One region of the Paraburkholderia sp. RL17-381-BIF-C genome, then DNA from elsewhere that is predicted to be linked to it. Evidence: riboswitches for the same ligand, from Rfam matches in the RefSeq annotation. Region 1 holds a riboswitch; the other holds the start of a gene.
What was found. Region 1 has a riboswitch for manganese ahead of P0D70_RS16945 (TMEM165/GDT1 family protein). Riboswitches for the same ligand answer to the same signal wherever they lie in the genome.
Positions count from the first base shown of each region.

Region 2: it holds a riboswitch for manganese, as region 1 does, so the genes downstream of both, P0D70_RS01080 (sodium:calcium antiporter) here and P0D70_RS16945 (TMEM165/GDT1 family protein) in region 1, are expected to answer to the same signal.

Region 1 covers NZ_JARESX010000024.1:71,758-79,741, forward strand. Annotated here, with positions in the region: gene P0D70_RS16915 (ApeI family dehydratase) at 1-1,791, opposite strand, end outside; gene P0D70_RS16920 (COG4648 family protein) at 1,788-2,450, opposite strand; gene P0D70_RS16925 (acyl carrier protein) at 2,450-2,701, opposite strand; gene P0D70_RS16930 (phosphopantetheine-binding protein) at 2,705-3,004, opposite strand; gene P0D70_RS16935 (lysophospholipid acyltransferase family protein) at 2,979-3,773, opposite strand; gene P0D70_RS16940 (beta-ketoacyl synthase chain length factor) at 3,757-4,539, opposite strand; yybP-ykoY riboswitch at 5,139-5,355, shown strand; gene P0D70_RS16945 (TMEM165/GDT1 family protein) at 5,367-5,939, shown strand; gene P0D70_RS16950 (DUF4136 domain-containing protein) at 6,163-6,861, opposite strand; gene pepN (aminopeptidase N) at 7,089-7,984, shown strand, end outside.
Region 2 covers NZ_JARESX010000001.1:223,295-231,278, reverse strand. Annotated here, with positions in the region: gene P0D70_RS01095 (c-type cytochrome) at 1-515, opposite strand, end outside; tRNA gene P0D70_RS01090 (tRNA-Arg) at 791-866, shown strand; gene P0D70_RS01085 (outer membrane protein) at 1,264-1,785, shown strand; yybP-ykoY riboswitch at 1,947-2,122, shown strand; gene P0D70_RS01080 (sodium:calcium antiporter) at 2,219-3,229, shown strand; gene P0D70_RS01075 (HAD family hydrolase) at 3,311-4,378, opposite strand; gene P0D70_RS01070 (DUF1214 domain-containing protein) at 4,965-5,660, shown strand; gene P0D70_RS01065 (SphA family protein) at 5,647-6,621, shown strand; gene P0D70_RS01060 (class I SAM-dependent methyltransferase) at 6,854-7,591, opposite strand; gene P0D70_RS01055 (phytanoyl-CoA dioxygenase family protein) at 7,596-7,984, opposite strand, start outside.

The sequences.
Region 1 (7,984 bases):
GTCGTGAGCGAGCGTGAGCGCGAGCACAGCGCCTGGAGAAACCGGCGCCATGAACTTCAGACGGTCGATCGATGCCACCGCCCGCACGGCCGGCAAGTGGTCGGCGGCGAGGCGCACGGCCCAGTCGACCTGAACGACGCCGGGCAGAATCGGCAGGCCGGGAAAGTGGCCGGCGAAATGCGCGAGCGTGGGCGGCACGCGCAACTCGTAATGCAGTGTGTCGCCGCTGCGCGCTTCGGCCAGCACCTCGACGCCTTCGCTACGCGGTTCGAACGCGGCCGCCACGGCGGCCACCGGCAGTTTGCCGCGCGCGTCGAACGGCAGCGTGACCCGAAAACGCCAGTGGCGCGGCAGCACCACCACGTCGAAGTATTCGGCGAGATGTCGGCGCAGGATCTTGGCGAGCGCCACGCGGCCTTCGTCGCGCAGCGCCGCACCGCCCGCTTCCGTCAGCGCTACGACGGCGCCGACGCGCTCGCGCGAGGCGCCGGCGAGCGGCACGATCGCCGCTTGCGCCACATACGGATGCAGCGCGAGGCGCGCTTCCAGTTCCGGCAACGACACGCGCTTGCCGTCGAGCTTGAGCACGCGGTCGAGCCGGCCTTGCAGACGGAAACGGCCATCGGCGTCGAAGGCGATCCTGTCGTCGGTACGATGCCAGCCGGCGTGATCGAGATGCGGTGAGCGGACGTTCAGCGCACCGTCTTCGTCGCGGCGCACTGCGATGCCGGCTAGCGGTTGCCAGGCATCTGTCTGATCCTGGCGCCGCCACGCTATGCCACCGGTTTCCGTGCTGCCGTAGACTTCGAGCGGCGCGGCGCCATAAGCCGCGGCATATTCCTGCGCGGCTTCAAACGCCAGCGGGCCGCCCGATGAAAAGACCGCGCGCGGCGCCGGCGTCAAGTCCGCGAAGCCAGGCAAGGCGGGCCAGCGAGACAATTGCGCCGGTGTCGAGACGATCACCGCCGCGCCGCATTGTTCGATCTGCGTTTGCAGATGCAACGGCTCGATGCTGATCGCACGGTCGAACGCGCGGCCGGCAGCAAGCGGCCACAACACGCGAAATAGCAAACCGTAAATGTGGTGATGGGGCACGCTCGCGAGCATCGTCGCGTCGCCGATCAACGCGCCCCACTGCTGTTCCAGCGTGTGCACTTCGGCGTTGAACTGCGCGAGCGTCTTGCGGATCGGCTTGGGGCGGCCGCTGCTGCCGGAGGTGTAGAGCGTGAGCGGGGCTTGCGGGTCGATCGTGAGAGCGGCGCGAGACGTGTGCGCCGAGGCTGCCTGGGCGTTTGCAGTGCCGGTAGCGGCTGCGGCGTGCTCTGAGGCTGCCTGGGCGTTTCCAATGCCAGTGTCAGTGGCGACTCCGGCGTGCTCCGCCGCGGCTGCATTGACGCGGGCCAACGTATCGAGGTCGGTGTCGACTTCAGCTTCGGCGTTGACACCGAGGTTGGCTCCGGCCAAAAGCTCGAACAGCGGCAAATCCGCGTCCGTCAGCACCACGTCGTACGCATCGGCGAGATCGGCGAGATAGCCTGGCGTCGAGTTGGCCGGAATCACCGGCTCCTTGCCGCACGCGAGCAGCGCGAAAAGCGCGCAGGCGAAATCGAACGGATCGTCGATACAGAGTGCGTAGCGTTGCGCGCCCTGCGTTTGCACGAGCGCGATCAACACGGCGACGCGCGCGCGAAACGCCGCGCGATCGAAAACCTTGGCGCCATCGCGGCATACGGGCACCTGCAACGCGGCGCTCTCATGAACCACCGACAACAGATCATGCAACGCGATCATGCCGCCTCCGAACGCGCGGCACGCGGCAGCACGACCAGGTAACGCCAGATCACCTCGGCCACCAGCAGCACGCCGATCAGCCCATAAGCAATCGCTCCGTTATACAGCGACCAGTTCGCACGGCTCCAATACAGCGCGGTATAGGCGGAAAACACGCCGTTCAGCACGAAGAACGCACACCACACCTGTGTCACGCGCCGCGTATGGTGCACCGCGCCCGGTGGCAGATCCGGATTGCCGAGGCGCGCGAATTTTTCGATCATGGACGGCCCGCGCACGAGCGTCGCGCCAAACGCGATCAACAGGCCCAGATTGACGAGCGACGGATACAGACGCAACAGCAATTCGCTATTGGTCAGCACGATCGCCGCCGACGCACAGCTCAGCAGACCGACCACGCTCCAGTCGATCGTGGAGAGCCGCCGCAGCGAAGTCGCGACCGGGCCGCTACCGGCCCAGCGCTGCAGCCAGAGAATCGCAAACAGCATGCAGCCGACGTAGCGCGGCGTGTCCCAGCGCCACGCGCACAGGATCAGCGCGGGGTACGCGAGCTTCAACAGCACCTGCACGACGGTTTTGCCGAAGTGGCGCCCGGCGCCGGGCGAGGCTTCGTCGGCCCGCCGCGCCGCCGCTTGCGTTCGCGAGCGCGCGACGGACATCAGCCTTGTGCCGCGAGCAGGGACTCGACCGCGCCGATCACGTCGCCGACGGTGCGCACCGACTTGAACTCTTCCGGCTTGATGCGGCGTCCGGTCATTTCCTGCAGTTTGATCGCGAGGTCGACAGCGTCGATGCTGTCGAGATCGAGGTCCTCGAACAGATGCGCTTCGGGCGTGACACGCTCGGGCTCGATCGCGAAGTTCTCTTTGAAGATAGCGCGGATGCGCTCCAGAATCTCTGCCTCGGACACGATTTACTCCCCCTTTCTGGTTGTTTCGTTCACAGCGTGCGTCGCTTCGCGTTGGCTCGCCACCAGCGCGGCCAGCGTGCTGATCGAGCGGAAGTGTTCGCGCGTGCGTTCGTCGTTCGCTGCGATGGTCAGTTGGTATTGTTTGCGCAGCACGATGCCGATTTCGAGCGCGTCGATCGAATCGAGACCGATGCCGTCGGTATCGAACAACGGTGCATCGTCGTCGATATCGGCCGGGCTCAGGTCTTCCAGATCGAGCGCTTCGATCAGAAGCTGTTTAATTTCCAGTTTTAAAGAATCCATAATCGAACAGGTGCTGAGTAATGTGTGCTTCGACGGCGCTCGTCACGCTGCGCGCCGCGAGAGCCGGTGGAGTGTCATGGGCCGCGAGCTGATCGAGGCCGAGCGGCTCGAGCACGTTCACGCGCATTCTGAACGCGCGTGCCGGCACGTCGTACCAGCGCATCTGCTTGGTGAATGCGGGCGGGTCGCAATCCATCAGCACCGGGACGATGGGAGCGCCGACTTTCAGCGCCATGTGCGCGAAACCGCGCGAAAAAGCGTGCAGCCGGTTCGGCCCGGGACTGCGCGTGCCTTCCGGGAAAATGATCATCGTATAGCCTGCGGCCAGCTGCTTCGCGCCGGCCTCGACGAGCTCCGCGGGGTCGGCATTGCTGACGTACTCCGCCGAACGCACGATGCCCCAGAAACACGGGTTGCTCCAGTGCGCGTTTTTCACCACGCAGCAGGCATGCGGCGTGAGCGACAGGAGCACCATCACGTCGAGATAAGTCGGGTGGTTGGCGACCACGATCGCCGGCCCCTCTGCGCGCAACGCCTGCACGCCCGACACTTCGAGTTCCATCACGCCGATGCGCTGCAACACCGCGACCAGCGCGCGGAAAAACCAGTGAATCACGCTCGTCACCGCGAACTGGCGCGATGCACGGTGCGGCCACACCCACGCAAGCGGAAACACCACCACCGAGAACAGCACGCCGCATACGCCGAACATCACGAAGGCCATGCCGGTCGCGCAGAATCGCCAGCAATAATCAAGCCGCGCGATCATGCCAACTCCAATGCCACGTGGCGCAGGCGCCTTGCCACGCGGCGGGCAGGCCGGTTTCCAGACAGTGCTGCACGGCCTGGCTCTGGGTCGCGAAAACGGTCGGCGAGTTGCCCTCGCTTGCCGCAGGTTCGCTCGCCGGCGCGGATTCCCGCTCGCCCACTCGGCCTTCGGCCGCGGTGGTTTGACTCACCGGCGGGGATTCCCGCAGATCAGCGCGGGAAACGACACACGCCAATTCGCCCGTCACCGTTTCGCTATCGAGCAGGATCGCGATCGCGCCGCCCGGCACTTCGTCTTCGATCGTGCCGTAAGCCGGGTCGGCCGGTTCGTCCGCATAGACCAGCAGCATCGGCGAATCCGGCTGGGTGGCGTACTGTGCGTGCGCTTCCAGCAGCGCGTAACCGAGCGTTTCCGCGCCGGCCGAAATCGCACTCGCTGCCGACCGGTCGCCACGCGCAATACCGAACACGCCGGTCATGGCATTGAGCACCGACAGGCTGAAAGCGGTAGGCGACACCGGCTCGCCCGCACTAATGGCGCGCAGGATATCCGTGGTGCGACGCAGTTCGCCGTGGCGCGACGCGAAAACGACCCGCGCAGCGTTCTGGGCGACACAGTCGTGCGCCACCTTCAGCGCCACTCTGGACAGAGTGCTCAGACGGCGCCGCACGATCGGCTCGATGAAGCCGATATCGGGTGCGGCAGATGCGGCAGCAGGCCAGCTAGACCAGCGAGCGACCGGAACGGTCCAGTGCAGATCGGGCATATCGGTGTTCGCGCGTAGAAGCGAGGAGAGGCTGAAGCGCCTGACGGAATACGGCACCGTCACAGCGTGTACGCGCCGCGCGGACCGGCAATCTCCAGCCGGGGTCGATCCAATCGTCTGATCTTATATAGGGTTCAGCGATTTAACGGCACATGGCCCCGTTTATTTAGGCACCCTCGCCGATTTGTCTGGAGGATGGCCTCAGGCGCCCTAAGGTCGCCGAATCATACTGAATATTCTGGGATAAATCAGCCACAAAAGACGTATCCATCTGTATCCGTATCTATCGAGCGACGCCCCGCCAAAAACCCGTTGCGCGCGCCTGCGGCGCGATTTCCGGTTGCGCGGCCAGGTGCAAAAGCCGCTCGCGACACGGGTTGCGGTCGACACGAGCACAGAAGCATTTCGCGGAATTACATCATTACTTTCAACTAACTTTCTTAAACAATGTTTCAGATTGGAAGGTTTCCGTGTCGGCAACTGCCGACCTTATAACCGGTCGACGACGCCTGCCCTATCTCAAGCCCGCCATTTGGGAGATGCAATGGCGTCCGCGGCTGACGGAGTCGATTATCGGCTGGCGCCATGCCTGTTATACTCCGTCCCTCATTGGGGAGTAGCCGCCTCGCGGCACGTGCGCACCGCTGTCATCGGGTGCGTCGCACGTGTGGTTCGCGGGGGCGCCTGTCAACAGACTTGGCCTGCACGGCCATGGCAGCCGCAGCCTCTGGCCTGGCGAGACCGATGATCCACACACCGCCGCAACAGGGCCCGGCGTGTCGTGGGTCGTCGCTCGTTCATCTCTCGGCCCGGGGAATCGACACAACGTGGATCACGCTTTTCTCATTTCGACCGGAGCAGTCGCGCTCGCCGAGATCGGCGACAAGACGCAATTGCTTTCGCTCGTCCTCGCGGCACGCTATCGCAAGCCGCTGCCGATCATTCTCGGCGTGCTCGTCGCCACGCTCGTCAATCATGCCTGCGCGGGCGCACTCGGCGCCTGGCTCGGCTCTCTGCTCACGCCGACCATCATGCGCTGGGCACTGGCCGTATCGTTCATCGGCATGGGGCTGTGGATTCTCGTTCCGGACAAGCTCGACGACGACGAGGCCAATACCAGCCGCACGCACTTCGGCGTGTTCGGCGCGACCGTGGTGACGTTCTTTCTCGCGGAAATGGGCGACAAGACGCAGATCGCCACGGTGGCCCTCGCCGCGCGTTTTCACGACTTCTTCGGCGTGGTGGCGGGCACCACGCTCGGCATGATGATCGCCAACGTGCCCGCGATCCTGCTCGGCGACCGTTTCGCGCATCGGCTGCCGACCAAACTCGTGCACGGCATCGCGGCGGTGATGTTCGTGATTCTCGGGACGATGGCGCTGTTCGGCGTGGGCGTTTAGGTCGGCGCTTAGGTCGGCGCTTAGGTCGGCGTTCAGTCGGCGCCTGGTCGGTGTTCGTGGTGCGGCCGGCTGGCAGTTCCTGGCGCTTGGCGGGCGCTTCGCGCTTCGCAATTGGCTTGGCTTGGCATCAGCCAAACAAACGGCCCGGCAGGATGACCTGCCGGGCCGTTTGTCTTGTTCACTGCCGGCCTTCGCGCCGCCGCGCGCCGCCACTCGGCATGAACTACTGAATGACTTTCGCGCCAGACGCCGGAGCCGGCGCGGCCGCGGGCGCGGCGCCGGTAGCGGCGATTTCGTTCGATGCGCCGCCGTTCTTGTCGAGCGGAATCTTCACCGTGTGGACGGCGCCGTTACCGAGCGGAAAATCGGCCAGCGCGCTACGCGCCAGATACGGCATGGCCCGCACGAGCGACGACTCGCCTCCCGAATTGCGCGCCGTCACGTTGTACACCTCTTTGCCGGTTGCCCGCTCGGTGATCCGTATGCCCAGCAGATGCGTGAAGATCGGATAGCTCTGGTTCACATACGTAGTGGGAAACGGTCCCCACGGACCCCAAGGATCGAATGGCCGGCCCCAATACGGCGCGGGCCAGGGGTTGTAATACACCGGCTCCGCGACCGTCACCATATCCGAACGGATGCCGTACGACAGTCCGACCAGATAACGCGCCTGGCCGCTATCGACCTGGCGGAAAGCATGCGTGGCGAGTTCATTCGCGACAAACCGCTCGTAGGTGCTCAGTTCGAGATTGTTCTGCTGGTCCGCGGCGCGCGTGAATGCATAGGTGCGGGTGGCGTCGTTGCCGCTCCAGTCGGAGAAGGCCGTGACCTGAGTGGTCACGTAGGTCGTGCAGCCGGAAAGCAGCACCGTCAGCGCGGCTAGCAGCAGCGCGACGCGGCGGGTCCATCGATCGAATTTCATGGTCTACCTCGTGAAGCTTCTCAATGTCTCTGTATTGTCCGTCATGACCGGCCCCGTAGGCGCGCAGGCTTTTTCATCACGCGGGCGCCCGATAATACGCTGACCAGTAGATTCGGTAAAAAGTTCGCTCCGCACAATTTGCCGAGGCTTTGTACAATGGCTCGACATGCCCGGCTCGCACGCCAGAAGCGCGCCTGCCGACTCGAGTTCCAACACTACAGAACGCCATGGCCGATACCGCAACGCCCAATGTGATTCGCCGCGCCGACTACGCGCCGCCCGCCTTCCTGATCGACACCGTCGCACTGGAGTTCGATCTGGTTCCCGAACGCACGGTTGTCCGGAACACGATGCGCGTGCGTCGCAATCCGGAGGCGTCGCGCGCCGCGCATCTGGAACTGATGGGCGAACAGCTGGAGTTCGTCAGCGCCGCGATCGACGGCCAGCCGTTCACCAATGCGCACGCGCACGAACACGGCCTGCTGCTCGACAATGTGCCGGACCAATTCGAACTCACGCTCACCAGCATTTGCAATCCGGCTGAGAACACCACGCTGTCGGGCCTCTACGTGTCGGGCGGCAACTTCTTCACGCAGTGCGAGGCCGAGGGCTTCCGCCGCATCACTTACTTCCTCGACCGCCCGGACGTCATGGCGACCTTCACGGTCACGCTGCGCGCCAGCAAGGCCGATTATCCGGTGTTGCTGTCGAACGGCAACCTGCTCGAAGAAGGCGATTTGCCGGACGGCCGCCACTTCGCGCGCTGGGAAGATCCGTTCAGAAAGCCGAGTTACCTGTTCGCGCTGGTCGCCGGCAAGCTCGTCGCGCTGGAAGAACGCGTGAAGAGCGGCTCGGGCAAGGAAAAGCTGCTGCAGGTGTGGGTCGAGCCGCACGACCTGGACAAGACCCGTCACGCCATGGATTCGCTGATCCATTCGATCCGCTGGGACGAGGAACGCTTCGGGCTCGAACTCGATCTGGACCGCTTCATGATCGTCGCGGTGAGCGACTTCAACATGGGCGCGATGGAGAACAAGGGGCTCAACATCTTCAACACGAAGTACGTGCTGGCGAATCCCGAAACGGCAACCGACACCGACTTCGCGAACATCGAGGCCGTGGT
Region 2 (7,984 bases), on a different contig from region 1:
GCGGCGCCTGCCGCCGGCTGAGCCGGTTCAGGGAAGCTCGCGCCGGAGTTGTTCGCCATATAGGTGACAGCGCGTGCGATTTCGAAGTCGCTGTAGTCGTCCGGGCTGGTGCCGCCGCGCGGCGGCATTGCGCCTTTGCCGGCGAGCGCCGTGTGCAGCAGCGTGTCGAAGCCCTGCGCGATGCGCGGCGCCCAGTCGGCGGTATTGGTGAATTTCGGCGCGCCCGCCGCACCCGATGCGTGGCAAGCGGAGCAAACGGCTTTGTAGACTTCTTCGCCGGTCTTGTAGACGCGCGGCGCATTGGCGTCGCGAATGTCGACCTGGGCGAATGGCTTGATGCGGGCGGTGACCTCGGCTTCGGAGAGAGAGTCGGTGCCGGCGCCGGTGCGCGTCGAGTTATCGACGTAGACGGCCAGCAGCACGATGATGACGATCGGTACCGCAAAACTGGCAATGATCGCAGCGACGAGCTGCCCGGGGGTTTTGATCGGGGCTCCGTGTGGTGCTTCGCTCATGCTTGTCTCGTCTCCGTGGGTATGTGAGCGGTACAGCGTGACGGCAACTTCTTGTTCTCAAATCAGCCACGGACGATTATAGACGCAAGATTTCGACGGCGGCGAGGGGCGCGGCGAGCTGTTCAGCAGGCGTTTACCCGCATCGCGAGGGTCGGCCGGAAGGCGCCGGGTGCCGCCATTCAGGCCCTCCGGTGGACGGTATGGCTGAAACCGGGTATCCTTTCGGTCTCGCTTTGGCGTCGCATCCATTCCGGTTGCCGCGCTTTCGTGGTGAAGCGCCCGTAGCTCAATGGATAGAGTACTGCCCTCCGAAGGCAGGGGTTGCTGGTTCGATCCCAGCCGGGCGCACCATAAAGAGTCGATCTCGATCAAGGGCTTGCGCTGTGTGCGCCAAGCCCTTTTTGTTTTTCCACCGTCTTGCGATGTCTTCCGGGCGCCGCAATCCCGCCGATAAGCCGCACATAAGCCACAGATACGCTCACTGCCGGCCGTCCACGATCTCATCCGCGTCGACAGAATTATCCCAAGATCTCTGTAGCTTACTGTTCGTCAATTCAGATTCAGACATATAAACGTCCGTCTTCTGAAATTTCCAATTGCCCCAGCCTATCCGTTTAATTAGCATGCGTTGACCATCCAAATCGTATAACGCGTGGATGTTCCATAAGCGGTAATTCAACAATCGCTTCCCTAATTAATAAAGGCATTGCGAAGCCATCCGCGCGCCCATTGTTTTATTTTGCAGGTCATGTACAAAATAGCCCGGTTGATTTTAATCGCATCGATCACGATGCTATCCAATCTCGTGCACGCGCAATCGGTTCCGCCTGTCACGGTGGCAAGCCAATTTGCCGGTCCCTATCTGGGCTTCAAGGTGGGTGTGAATAATTCCGATGCTTCCGGCGTCATCAACAAGCCATCGCACACTACGGTTTTTCCGGGTTTCACGGCTGGATATAACTTCGACGTCGAACGGTTCATAGTGGGCGCCGAGGCTTTTGCTGATTTACATCACGGCTCGACAACCTATAAAGACGCCGGAATCGATGCGAAATTCGGCATGCCGTTCAACCAGATTCTGCCTTATGTCCGCATTGGGTTTACTGGCGACGATCCGGACACGCGCTTCCATTGGGGTTTGGGTGTCGAATATAAATTTGCCAAACACGTAAGCGCGGTAGGCGAATGGACAACCGACACCGGCAATTGCGACGGCACAAAAAGAACGAATAACAGTTTCACAATCGGACTGCAGTATCACTTCAATTAACCCGTTCGGCTCGTGGCCGGGCGGCAAATCCATCGAACATCGCATTTCCTGCGCTCTTGCCGCAAAGCCGCGCCGAACGAGCGAGGCTCCGAGGTGCCGCGCCACGCCACCCCCCCTCTCGCTGCAACAAGGTTGTTGAAAGCGTCCCCTGCCGTTAGAATCCCCCGGTCACTGGGGAGTAGCCTTCCTTCATCCATTGAAGGAGAGCGCGTCAACATACTTGGCCTTTCGGTCATGGCGCGTTCGACCGGGTCGGTTTGGCGAGACCATTGACGTACTGCCTCGTTCTGGTCGGACGGGTGGCGGTGCGTCATTGGTTTGTCATCTACGTCCGACCGCGGAGTTGTCCCGTGATACCTCGTTTTGCCCTGCCAGTCTTCCCGCTTGGCCGTCCGCCGCGCCGCTGCCTCTCCATGCTTGAAGGGAAACGCGCATGACCAGTCTCCTGCTCGAACTCGCAGTCATGCTGGTCGTCATTCTGCTGGCGGCCGAACTCTTCACCAACGCGCTCGAGCACCTGGGCGAACGTCTCAAGATTTCCGAAGGCGTGACAGGTTCGCTGTTCGCCGCCGTCGGCACCGCTCTGCCCGAGACTCTCGTGCCGTTGCTGGCGATCGCCGGCGGCACGACTGATAGTGCGGTCAATCAGGAGATCGGCGTCGGCGCAATTCTCGGCGCGCCGCTAATGCTTTCCACCCTCTCCACTTTTCTGATGACGCTCGCGATCCTCGGCTCGCGCGGCGCTAGCGGCTGGGTCGCGCCGGAGCGCTCGGGCTTCACGCGCGACCTCAACTATTTCCTATGCGCGTTCGTGCTGGCCGCCGCGGCGATGTACGTGCCGCACGAGCGGATGCTCGTGCGCGCGCTCTTCAGCGTGGCGCTGGTCGGCGTGTATGTCACCTATGTGGTGATGACCTTCCGCGCGTCGAATGATCTGGTCGATGCCGGTCACGGCACCGAAGCGCCGGGCAAGATGCTGATCTCGCGCCTCGGCGTGCCGACCAACATGGCCACGATCGTGGTGCAGCTGGCGCTGGCCGTCGCGTTGCTGGTGTGGGGCGCGGAGGGCTTCATCCACGGGGTGCGCGGCGTCTCGCAGGCGCTCGGCGTGTCGCCGCTGCTGCTCTCGCTGCTGATCATTCCGATCGCCACCGAACTGCCGGAGAAGGTCAACAGCATTCTGTGGATTCGCCGCGGCAAAGACACGCTGGCGTTCGGCAATATCACCGGTGCAATGGTGTTCCAGGGCACCTTGCTGCCCGCGATCGGCATTCTGCTGACACCATGGACGCCGCGCATCGAAGTGGTGACCGGCATCGTGATCACGCTCGCCGCGGCGGCATGGCTGCGCATCAATGTGCGCGAGCGCGGCGTGCCGGTATGGGCGTTGCTGGTTTGCGGGGTGCTGTACGTCACGTATCTGGCCATTACGCTGACGCGCTAGCCGCGCGGCTCAATGCGTCAACGAGCGGCAGGTGAAGCAATCAGGAAAGGCCGCGCACCGGCGGCTTTTCTCGCTTCACGCTCAATGGGCCGGCGCGCTCGCTGCTGCTGATGTCGTTGCGCTGGCGGGCTTGAACACGGTGTTCCAGTCGTCTTTCATGTCGACGACGAGCCAGCCCTTTGCGCCGGCCTCGTCGAGACCCTTGTCGAGCTTGCCACTCTTCGACGCGCGGTCATACTGGTATTCGCGTTCCGCATCCGTGTGATGCACGAGCGCGGCAAGGCGCGGGCCGTCACCTGCCGAAGTCCATTCGAGCATCGGCGCGTCGCCATCCGCGTTACCGAACGCGATCACCGGACGTCGGCCGATCACGCGATCGATGGCAAGCGGTTTGGCCGCGCCGTCGACCAGCGTGTCGACTTGCGCGAGGCGCGTCAGCGAAATTGCGCCGTTGGTCTGGCTGTACCGGTATTTGACGGTGCTGCCGATCACCTGCTCCGGCGGAATGCCATACATGCGCTGAGCCACCTCGCGGACGAACTCGACATCGCCGCCCGTCACCAGATAAGTTTTGAAGCCGTTCGCGCGCAGATAGGCAAGCAATTCGAGCATGGGCTGATACGCGAGATCGGCATAAGGACGGTTGAAGCGCGGGTCGCTCGATGAATCGAACCATTCGTGCACGAGCGCGGCGAACTGTTCGCTCGTCATGCCTGCGTGCGCCGTGGCCAGTAGCCGCATCGAGCCGGCGTCGCCGCTTGCCGCCACATTCCTGAGGTTGCCTTTGAGGATCGAGCGGAACGGCTCCTGGCGCTTCCACTCCGGATGCCGTCCGGCCAACGTCTTCACACGTTGCAGCGCGAACACCAGTTGCACGGAGGCCGGCTGCTCGGGCCACAGTGTGCCGTCGTTATCGAACACGGCAATACGGTCGGCGCGCGGGATGAAGTCCTTGGACTCCGGTGTCGTCACGAGCGTGACGAAATCGACGATCGAGCGCTTGGCCCTGGTGTCGTTCCATGATGCCAACGTCGCGGCCGTCGCTGCGCCGGCCTGCGATTCGCCGTTATCCTGGCGCGGCGTGACGGAGCAAGCGGAGAGAAGTACGACGGTGAAGGCAATGCAGTACCGGTGCAGCGAGCGAATCATGAAAGCCTCATCGAAAACGGTGGGTCGAATCTGGAGCGAGCGCCAGTCTAATGGGCTAAGGCGCTTATTGCAGCCCTTGCGAGATTTTTTCGGCGGGACAGCGGAGCCCGCTCCTCCCGTACGAATATCCATTGAATAAATCAGCAAGCCGGACGACTCCCCGCTTCGCCTAGCCCTTCGGCTGCGTTACAAATTTATCTCTGAAATTGCCGGAAACGTTGCTAGTATTGCCAACGATGCCAGCGTGGTGATTCGTCCACTTTCCGCATGCTTCGTTTGATGCGGCGTTTCTCGTTTTCAAGGAGCGCTCATGCAAGCCCTGTATTCCGTCGCACTGCCATTCCCAATTGTTCGAGTGACATAGCATGCTTTATCCGCGTGGATTGGCATCTGCTTGCCGATTTCTCGGCCGCATGAACACGCGCGAAATAATGAATTCGATTTAAATCGGACACGCGAAAGCCACCACGCCTCTGAAACGGTTTCGCGTAGGCAAAGGCAGGCGCTCGGCGATAAGAGCGCCCATAGACGAGGCCCGATAATGGGTTATAGGTGCGTGTTTGGGGAGGATACGGTATGCGCGTTCGTGTCCGTGTTCTCGCCGGTCGGCATGCGGGCCGATTCGAGCGAACGTAAGAAGACGAACCTTGACGGTCTAAGCGATGTCTTGCCGGGGAATCGCCGTACGATCAGGAGCGGCGCTGTCTTTGACATCGACCAGCGTATCCAAACGCTGATAGAGAAGTCGAACAGCTTTGTCAACAGCGTGAGAAAGACAAACTGTTTTTATTCGGACACCGACGCATCGGGCCCATTTCGCGACGGCGGCGGGCGCTACACTGCGAGCTTCCATGGAGATCGGCCGCCGTCTGAGAAAGGCACCCGGTCGCTGACGTTATACAACTGGCATTACTTTTCTTCACTCAACGCACATAACCGCTACGCGCCCCGGCAAGCCGATCAAAAACTCGAATTTCAACGCAAACGGCCTGCTCTCGCTCCACGTGCGAGACGCGAGGCCCGCGAAGACAGTTTCGCCAATGCGTCGCCGGTGCCGGCTGTTGCGAAGTTCTCCCTGTACTTGCGCGCCTACGGGTCGCGGCAAGCCATGCTCGATGAAAACTGGACGCCGCCGTCAATCGCGTGCGAAGGCCGACACAAGGCCGACACAAGGTCGCACCCGCGCGCGTGCGGCTTGGCGACGCAGACGGTGCGGATGCGGTTCGGCTGGAGTGAGAATGCCGAACTTCTATTTGATGAGGACGATCATGAGTCAACCTAACCGTTTCTTCGCGACGAGGCAGCTCGTCACCCGGCTGTGCAAAGGCGCGCTTCTGACCACTGCCGGTGTGAGTCTCTGCCAAACGGCGTGGGCGACTGAAGGCGGTATAGGCCGGCCCATTACCGGCATGCAGGTGACGCCGTACGGCGGTGTCGTGCCGCCCACCAACGACTGGATCGTGTCCGCCGCCACGATCTATTACGAAGGGTCGCTAGGCGCGAGCAAATCGATTCCGATCGCCGGGCAGGTCACGGCCGGCGTCAACGCGACGGCCGAGTACACCATCCTCGCTGCGGTCAAGACGTGGGGTATCACCGTGGGTGGCTGGAACTTCGCGTCCTCGTTCGGCGTGCCGGTCCAGTACACCGACATCTCGTCGTTCCATGGCCGCTTGCCGAACGACCACGGCACGCAATTCGCCGATTTCTTCTTCACGCCGGTCATCGCCGGTTATCACTTAACGAAGACAGACCATGTCGCGCTGAGCGTGCAGATCTATGCGCCGACTGGCGCATACAACCCCAACCGGCTGGCCAATGCCGGGCAGAACACGTGGACCTTCACGCCGACGATCGCCTATACGAAGCTGCTTCCGAAAGAGAACATCGAATTGTCGTTGAACTATGGTCTCGAGTTCTACACACCCAATAACGACACCCACTATCACAACGCGCCGGTCAGCGTGCTCGATCTACTTGCGCTCAAGCGCTTCAGCAATGGCTGGGGCGTCGGCGTGGTGGGCGGCTACATTCAGCAGATCGGCAATGACAGCGGCGGTATCGCAGACCTCGTCGGCGGCAGCCAGGGGCATTCCGTCGGCCTCGGGCCGATGGTCACGTGGTCGGGCAAGATCCAGAAAACCCCCGTGTCGGCGGCCCTGCGGTGGGTCAATGAGTTCAACACGAGCAACCGGCCGAAGGGCAATGCGGTACAACTGTCGGTCAACGCGACTTTTCAGTGACGCGCGCGGTGAGTCGAGCGTGAGACGTGAGTTGCCGGAAGCGTTGCGCCCGTCGCTTGCTTGAATGGCAAGGAAAGACTGTGTGGTCGCTTGGGGGCCGCGATGCGTCCGCTTCCGCCGTAACATCTATCGGCAAGAGCGCGGCTATGACGGCCGGCGGCCGCGCGGCAGCGCACCACCGAAGATCGGGCCGCCGGCTCAGGCAGACGCAAACTGGACTCTAGCGTCCCGATCAGCGCTCCATCTCGCGCTGGCATATTGCGTACACGCTCGAGCACAAATCAGGATAAACGCGGCCCAACTCGAAACAGCCGTCCAGATACGCTCGGGAGATAATGCCGGCCTGCAATGCCGCATCGATCTGGAAGTTGGCGAGACCCTTGAAAAACACGCCGCCTTCAGTCACCGGGCGCAGGTTCGCCGCACGCAGATCGGCCCGCAGCGTATCGATCGAATAGGTTACCCGGTGTCCATGTGCGGCTTCCGCCGGCGTCACGGCGGCGTGATGGTCGATCAGTCCCATGTTGACCGCGATCTGCCGGGAGCCGGCGCGCGCGTTCGGCGCGGCCACGAACAGCCGGCCACCCTCGGATAACCAGCCACCAATCCGCCTCAGCACTTCAACCGGATGATCGAGGTGTTCGAGCGTATGGATGAGGAAAATATTGTCATAGCGTCGCGACGGTTCGAAAGTCTCGAACGTCGAGTGATGGAAGCTGGCGGCGCCTTGGGTCTTATCCGACGCAATGGCGATACAGTCCGCCGATGCTTCGACCACTTCCACTGAATCGAAGCGCTTCGTCAGAAGGCGCGTGAAGTTGCCTTCGAAGCATCCCAGTTCAAGCGCGTTATCGCCGGCGAGGAACGGCTCGAACGTCCGAAGCATGTACTCATGCATCAGGTAGTCGAAGTCGTAAGCGTAGCGATGTTCCGGATGATCTTTTGCTTCCGCGTTGTAGTCTCTGCTCATGTCGTCAATCCTGTCCGCGTTGATAGAACCGCTGCTCCACCGGCACGTAAAACTCATCGAGCGACTCCGGCACCCGGGCGTTGAAGCCGAGCACCTGGCGCATCCATGCATTGCAGCGGTCGAGGTTGCGGTAGCCGAACAGCCGCGCGTAATCGAGCTGTGGCTTGAAGAATGGGCTGGTGAAAGTCAGTGTCAGCGCACGCCGCGGCGCGTCGGTGGTATTGCGTCCGGTGGCATGCCACATGCGCGAATCGAACAGCAGAACCGAGCCGCGCTCGCCGGTCGCACGCGCGGCCTGAGCGTAGAAATGCTCGTCGGTAGGCTGCTGCTGGATGTTTTGCGAGTGCGAGAGAACATGCGTTGCGCCGTTCTCGAGCGTGAAATCGTCGAGCA